2 regions of the Paenibacillus sp. MER TA 81-3 genome follow, and region 1 is predicted to be linked to the other one. Evidence: riboswitches for the same ligand, from Rfam matches in the RefSeq annotation. Region 1 holds a riboswitch; the other holds the start of a gene.
What was found. A riboswitch is a leader RNA that binds a small molecule or an ion and turns the genes downstream of it on or off. The one in region 1 is predicted to bind glycine.
Positions count from the first base shown of each region.

Region 2: linked by a shared signal. The riboswitch ahead of M3650_RS18420 (alanine/glycine:cation symporter family protein) and the one ahead of gcvH (glycine cleavage system protein GcvH) in region 1 are both predicted to bind glycine.

Region 1 is NZ_JAMAWB010000027.1:57,020-61,107, forward strand. It holds gene M3650_RS27380 (hypothetical protein) at 1-309, opposite strand, end outside; gene M3650_RS27385 (hypothetical protein) at 293-499, opposite strand; gene gcvH (glycine cleavage system protein GcvH) at 1,214-1,603, opposite strand; glycine riboswitch at 1,790-1,902, opposite strand; glycine riboswitch at 2,096-2,190, shown strand; glycine riboswitch at 2,191-2,299, shown strand; gene gcvT (glycine cleavage system aminomethyltransferase GcvT) at 2,387-3,490, shown strand; gene gcvPA (aminomethyl-transferring glycine dehydrogenase subunit GcvPA) at 3,512-4,088, shown strand, end outside.
Region 2 is NZ_JAMAWB010000012.1:90,100-94,187, forward strand. It holds partial or broken gene M3650_RS18410 (IS30 family transposase) at 1-95, opposite strand, end outside; gene M3650_RS18415 (aldo/keto reductase) at 386-1,363, shown strand; glycine riboswitch at 1,754-1,852, shown strand; gene M3650_RS18420 (alanine/glycine:cation symporter family protein) at 2,003-3,352, shown strand; gene M3650_RS18425 (helix-turn-helix domain-containing protein) at 3,603-4,088, shown strand, end outside.

The DNA.
Region 1 (4,088 bases):
GGATAGGAAAAATTGGACCACGACATCATCTCGATAAGCGATGCGCAATCCCTCATATTGGTACAGGTTAAACTGGATTTTGTCCTCTTTGCCGTACAGCTCCGTAATTTCTTGTTTAGTCATGCCTATATGTAACAAGTCTCCCGTTTTGGTGTCTATAATTTGAAGGTCGTCGCTTGTATATTGGTCAGGCTCGTATTGCGTTTTTATGACCGCTTCACTATCATCGGTGTTGAGAGATACAGTGAATAGCAATATTAAAATAATGATGCCAATGATGCTTGAATGCAGTCTAGTTTGTCTGTTCAATCGAATTCTCCTCAAGCATCACTCCGGTTACTTCATCCTCTTCCATCGCCACAAAATGATACTCGTCTCCCGGAATTTTAAGCAGCTGTCTCGCTGATTGGTCTAAGCCAATCGGTTTAAACAAGACCTCATATAGTAATTCCTCAGACTTGCTTATTTCTTCTGCTTTGCTTGTTAGTTTGTAGTTCATACACCTTACATCCATTCTAGTAATTTTTAAGGAGATCTGTCTTTTAGCTCTTTCCGTCTGTTAATTAGGTCGCAAATTGAAAAACAGCTCTGTTTTTCGCCTTGAGTATCATATCCGTATTCTCATCATCCCAAAATCGAATCAGATGGTCTTCCGCAAAACACTTGGAATATACTTTCGCATACGCTATCTCTAAGTTTACCAGCTGCCTTAACACAGTATTTCCTCTTTCAATTATAACAATATTTTTCATAAATAGAGCAACTTCATCAACATCAACATCAACATCAACATCAACATCAACATCAACATCATTATTAGTGTAAAATGATAAGTCAATTCCTTCAATCTCAAATCACTGTATCGTTCGTGATGTCTTCCTCGTTCATTTCTTTCTTAATATATGGTATTTCTAAGTTTTTTAAGCTTATGTTTATCGTAACCTTGTTCAGTATTTCTTCTTTACTAACTTCGAAATTTTGGTCAGAGATGTAGCCAAATTCACTGTACAGTATGCAGTCTATATGCTGTTAGCCGCCCAATCCGTACATCCTGCTCTCTATTTTCCATTGGGTCTTGCTTCGACCGTAGTAGCTCTTATATATGATTCCAGACACCACGTTCTATATCCTTTCTTGCGAATGCAAAAACACCCCCCACTGATCGCATAACGCGATTACTGGGAGGTGTCGCTTGCTATCTCGCTGCTTGTGCTTAATCGATAAGCTCCTGATATTTCTCCGCGCTTAACAAATGCTTGAGCGCTTCCTCCATGCTGCCTTCGATCTCGAGTTCGGCAAGCCAACCACCGTCGTAAGGCGCGCTGTTCACCTGTTCCGGCGCATCCTCCAGCCCGGTGTTCACCTTCGTAATCTTTCCGCTGACAGGACAATACAGCTCCGATACCGTCTTTACCGATTCAATTGAACCCATGCTGTCACCCGCAGAAAGCGTGGAACCGATTTCAGGAAATTCAATAAATACGATATCTCCCAATTGAGCCTGTGCATGATCGGAAATTCCGATGCGTACGGTGCGTTCATCGACGACGAAAGCCCACTCATGTTCTTCGCTGTACAATAAATTCTCTTTCACTTCACTCATGCTAACGCCTCATTTCTTCATCATAATTGTAGTTGGTAGTGTAGATACGCATGTAAAAAAAAGACAAGAAAAGGCCTTATTCGCCCTCTTCTCTGTCCTCGGTACCTGAGAGTTTGTGCTCGATCCTACCGATATGGACACGATCGAATTTACCCCTTGGGTGGCTAATGCGCTCTCCAGAGCTGCGTCAGATGACGGTACATGTACCTGAGAGATTAATTGCCAATCGGCAGGTTGGCAGCTTGCTCCTTCGGTGCCGGCACAAGGAACCCCGTGTCGGTCTCTCCCAATCATCTTCATCCGCGTTGTATGAATTTAACAAGGTTGCATTTTACATCAATCTAGGTTGTTCAAAAACACGCATCTATAGCGTAGTTCAGCCTTCGATATATGTCAATATTTCGGACAACATTTTTTTCAATCCGCAAAAAATGGATTGACAATGTGTGGAAGCATCAAGTAATAATGTAGGTATAACAACTGCACACGCGAATGATGGTAAGGGGAGAGATTACCGCACTCAGGTAACGCCGAAGGAGTAAGCCCATACGGGTGAATCTCTCAGGCAAAAGGACTTTTACCGGACGCATCTCTGGAGAGAACTCTTTCACTAGAGTCACCCAAGGGGAAACTCGGAACGTTCGCGTATGCGAATGCGCGAGGTAACTCTCAGGTACAAAGGACAGAGCGGAAGGAATACAGTAGGCGCAGGCATGCTGGCTTTCTTCTGCCTGTCTTTTTATTTTATCAATACCTAACTAATAAGACGATCGAGGTGAAGTCATGTCACAGTTAAAAAGAACACCGATATTCCCGTTATACGCCGACTATCCCGGCGCTCGCTGCATCGACTTCGGCGGATGGGAACTGCCGGTGCAATTCAGCGGCATTCAGAAGGAACACGAAGCCGTCCGCACTCAGGCAGGCTTGTTCGACGTCTCCCATATGGGCGAATTTATCGTAAGCGGTTCTTCGGCAGAAGCCTTTCTGCAGCACGTGACGACGAACGATGTCACCCGTCTCGTCGACGGGAGAGCACAGTATTCCCTCTTATGCAATCCGAACGGAGGCGTCGTCGACGATATTCTCATTTATCGGCTGGCTGCAAATCATTACATGCTGGTGGTCAATGCTTCCAACATTGACAAGGACTTCGCATGGCTTCAAGAACATCTCCCTGCCGACGTCGTCCTAGAGAATAAGTCTGACAGCACGGCATTGCTCGCGCTGCAAGGTCCTAATGCGCAAGCGATCGCGGCTCATGTTACGGACGCGCCGCTGGCTGAGCTGAAGCCTTTTCAATTTGTGAGGGACGCTGCCGTCTGCGGCGTGCGCGCCTTGATTTCCCGTACCGGGTATACCGGGGAAGACGGATTTGAGCTGTATGTAGCAGCAGAAGACGCGCCTCAGGTATGGACAGAGCTAATGAGAGCAGGCGAAGCGCACGGGCTTGTACCTGCTGGGTTGGGAGCGCGTGATACGCTGCGGTTCGAAGCGAAGCTTCCGCTATATGGGCAAGAAATATCGGCCGACATTTCGCCGCTTGAAGCAGGACTTGGTTTCTTCGTCAAGCTGGATAAGGGAGACTTCATCGGACGGGAAGCACTCGCCAGCCAGAAGGCTGATGGGCCTCGCCGCAAGCTTGTCGGAATTGAAATGATAGACAAGGGCATTCCACGCTCCCACTATCCTGTATTAATCAACGAGAATCCTGTTGGCGAGGTAACGACGGGAACGAAGTCCCCTACACTCAAGCGCAATCTAGGCCTTGCCTTAATTGATGCCGCTTACAGTGAGCTGGATACGGAAGTAATGGTCGAAATTCGCGGGAAGCAGCTGAAGGCCCGTGTCATCAAAGCCCCATTCTACAAAAGAGCGACGAACTAAACAGAAGGAGCGAATCCAACTATGAAGCATCGCTATATCCCGATGACGGCACAGGACCAAGTGGACATGATGAAGGTCATCGGCATCTCCTCCATTGAGGAACTATTTCAAGATATCCCTGCTTCCGTTCGCTATCCGGGCGTTCTGCCGATGTCCGAGGCGCTTGATGAAGCAGCCCTGCTGAAGCATATGAAGGAATTGGCGGATAAGAACGCCGACTTTGAACGATATACCAGCTTCTTGGGCGCCGGTCTCTATGATCATCATGTGCCTGTCGTTATCAATCACGTGGTGTCCCGTTCTGAATTCTACACGGCGTACACCCCGTATCAGCCTGAAATTAGCCAAGGTGAACTGCAGGCCATCTTCGAGTTTCAATCGTACATTTGTGAATTGACTGGTATGGCTGTGGCCAATGCCAGCATGTACGACGGTGCTACTGCTCTGGCAGAAGCAGGCGCACTGGCCAGCGGAGCGACGAAGCGCAAGGAACTCATCATCTCGCGCGCTGTCCATCCAGAAGCCCGCCAAATCGTGCGCACGACTGCGCGCGGTCTGAATCTCGATGTCGTGGAAGTCGATTACAAGGACGGCGTCA
Region 2 (4,088 bases), on a different contig from region 1:
TCCTTGGGACGCTGGCTGATTGTTCTTCCGATATTGAATCGTCCGCGTGTTTCTGCTGGTTTGCGGCGTTTTCCTTTGTGTCGAAGAACTTCAATGCTCCCTTGTACCAGAAGGCCATGTCAAGCTGACTCGGTTAGGAAATATATAAAAGAAGGTGGAGATGCAGTTACAAGTGAATGTAATGAGTTGTTAAATAATTTAACACATAAGGTGTAAAATATGTACACAATTGAAATTAATAAAATGCGTATTGATTTCTACAACGCTTCTAATGGTTTCATTGTTAATTCAAATTACAAAGATGATTATATAATCAAATTACCTTAATGGTATAATTGCTACGTATAAACAGCACTATGAATATTGAAAAGAGGAGCTGGTTATCATGAATTTCCGCCGCCTTGGCAATAGCGGGTTGAAAGTGTCTGCATTAGGATTAGGGACGAACGCATTCGGGAAACGTTCCGACAAACAGACCTCGGTCCGAATTATACATAAGGCTTTGGATCACGGGATCAATTTCATAGACACGGCCAATATTTATGCGAACACCGAATCGGAGCGAATTATCGGACAGGCATTGGAAGGAAGACGTCATAACGTGGTGTTGGCGACAAAAGCCGGGTTAGTTCGCGGGGAAGGTCCGAATGATCGCGGGTCGTCGCGTTACCACTTGCAGCAAGAGCTGGACAACAGTCTGATGCGGCTGAAGACGGATTATGTCGATCTCTATCAAATCCACACGTTCGATCCCCATACACCGCTGGAAGAAACGTTAAGGGCGTTGGACGACATGGTTCGTTCGGGAAAAGTACGTTACATCGGGGCATCGAATTATGCGGCTTGGGAGTTGATGAAGGCTGTAGGCATGAGCGAGCACCTTGGATTGAACCGCTATGTGTCCATTCAGACAAGCTACTCTCTCGCCGATCGGACTCCAGAGCAAGAGCTCGTCCCTCTATGTCAGGATCAGGGGATTGGCATCATCCCGTATTTTCCGCTTGCCGGTGGTATTTTGAGCGGGAAATACAGTTCTACGGAAGCGGTACCGGAAGGCTCGCGGGCGGAAACCGATCCCAACTTTAGTAAGTTCCTTAATGATGACCGCATTACTCTGAGCAGAAATATTAGCAGTGTTGCTCACGACTTAGGCTGCACTCCCGGTGCGCTTTCCCTGTCTTGGCTCATTCACAGACCTTCCGTGTCAACGGTTATCGTAGGTGCTACAAAGGTTGAACAACTAGAGGAGAATCTGCACAGCATATCGATAAAGCTTGATGCAAATCAACTGGAAGAGCTGGATCAAATCAGTTATCCTTTCCGTTATGGAGAGCCGTTCGCTGTTTACCGCTTGCCGGAGTAGTAAAATTTTCCTGATTCGATAAAATGAATGGCACCGCGGGTTCATCTCGTCTCTTCATGAGACGAGATTTTTTTATCATCCTGGAGGCCCATATCATAATGCTCTATAGGCAGAAAAGGGAGAAATACGCATAATGTACATTTTTATTGCATATTCATTGCATATATTCATGAACGTGCATAAGCGAAGGTTAAAGTGAGCCTCCGGGGATATATTACCATTTAATCAGCCTTGCGAAATGATAGTCTGTTCTCTATAATGTAGTATAAAACTTTATAGCTGGATGAAGTTTACGGGAGACAGGCAGCAGTCTGGCCGAAGGGGTAAAGCTCTCAGGCGCTTGATTTATCGAATGATGAATTCGAATGCAATGCAAGCAGGACCGTAGATGGACAGGACTCTGGAGAGACTCCGTCATGGAGCACCGAAGGGGCAATACGGGTGATTTCACACGTTAAAACTCTCAGGTAAAAGGACAGGGATTGCAGAAGTGCAGGCATCGTTTTGCGTTGGAATTGTGACTAGTTTCACTTATCCTCGTATTTGCTATTCTGCAAAAATGTCCCCGGAGTCAAATCAACCGATTTGGCTCTTTTTCATGTCGTTCGGCAATAAATAAAGATCATGAGGGGAATTTCTATGCACATGTTAGAACAATGGTTAGGCAGCGTGAATCGTTTTGTATGGGGGCCGCCGCTTCTTATTTTGTTGGTAGGAACGGGAATTATATTTACATTCCGCCTTGGATTGTTGCAGGTGATTCGTCTGCCTCTTGCCCTGAAGCTCGTGTTCAAAGCTAAAAATGAAGGCGAAGGTGACGTAACCAGCTTTGGTGCGCTAGCTACCGCTTTGGCGGCAACGATCGGTACGGGCAACATTGTCGGGGTAGCTACTGCGATTAAAATAGGTGGACCTGGTGCGTTATTTTGGATGTGGTTGGCAGCGTTCTTTGGAATGGCAACCAAGTATGCAGAAGGACTATTGGCCGTAAAATTTCGGAAGATTGACGATAATGGACAGATATCAGGCGGCCCCATGTATTACATTGAAAAAGGTTTGGGCATTAAATTTAAACCGCTTGCCGTTTTCTTCGCCGTGAGCGGAGTATTGGTTGCACTGTTTGGAGTGGGCACCTTCCCGCAAATCAATGCAATCGTGTCTTCCGCGCAGTCAAGCTTGGGCATCCCCGTAGTGGTTACGGCGGGTGTTGTGACTCTTTTGACAGCATTGGTGACAATTGGGGGGCTCAAGAGCATCTCGCATGTAACGACCAAAGTCGTACCTGTGATGGCCATTATTTATTTAATAGCGAGCAGCATTGTCCTTATTGTTTTTGCGGATCAGATTCCTCATGCGCTGTCGCTCATATTACATGGCGCCTTTAACGCGACAGCAGCAGGGGGCGGATTCCTAGGCGCAACGGTCATGATGGCGATTCGGAATGGTATCGCAAGAGGTGTATTTTCCAATGAATCTGGTCTGGGCAGCGCTCCGATTGCGGCAGCTGCGGCAAAGGTGAAGTGGCCTGCGGAGCAAGGGCTTGTATCCATGACGGGCACATTTTTCGATACGATTATTATTTGTTCTCTGACGGGATTGACATTGATTATAACCGGGGTTTGGAACGGGTCGACTGATGGGGCAGAGATGACCCAAGCGGCGTTTGATGCAGCTATGCCGTATGGATCCATCATTTTGATGTTTTGCCTTATACTGTTCGCTTTTACCACGATTCTAGGCTGGAATTATTACGGAGAACGCTGCATGGAATATTTATTTGGAGTCAAATCCATTCTGCCTTACCGCATCGTGTTCATCGTCCTGATCGGTCTGGGCGCGTTCATCAAGCTTGAGCTGATTTGGCAGCTCTCGGACATTGTGAATGGCTTAATGGCTCTGCCGAACCTCGTCGCACTGCTAGGTCTATCCGGTGTGGTTGTGACGGAAACCCGTCTTTATCTGAAGCATATGAAAACACATAAAAAGTGAGAGGATGAAAGGTCGGAGCTGCTTCATTTGTTGTTCAATCTGTTATCAAGAGTGGTACCGCGAGTTCATCTCGTCTCTTAGGGAGACGAGATTTTTTTATGTAAATCAAGGCATCTTGTTAATTCTGTGCTGTGAACATTGGACAGATGGAACCAAGCATGAGAAAATAAGAACCTGACATTGAGAATCATTCTTACTCATATGGAAAAATTATTATGCTTAGATTTAGATGAAGCTGGAGGAAAGAGAAGTGGACGAAGGGAAACATCATATTTTTTTACATAAAGCATTGCTTCAAATCAAACAAATCGAATGCATAGCAGTCGATGCTACGTCGGGCTGGGAGAGACATGAGCTTGCTTCTCATACCTTATTGTTCGTGACGGAGGGTCACGGAAAATTATACATGAACGATGAACTTCAACCGATAGATCTATCACGGAAATCCGTTTATTTGTTGCCTGCTGGCTTCGTAGTTGCAGCTGAGAGCGACCCGACTCAATGTCTGAGTCTGTACAGAATTGCGTTTGACATGTTTCGCGTTACGGAATGGACCGAGCTGAGAAGAGTGTATGAGAAGGAGTTAACGCTTCCCGAACATGGGGAAATACGGGTCAAGCAGTACCAACGCGTTCGGCATCTGATTCAATTATTGACTAGGGGCAGAGCTTCTCTAAACGAAATGGAAGATTCACGCAAGCAATTGTACTTGCATGAGCTGCTGTGCGTACTATTG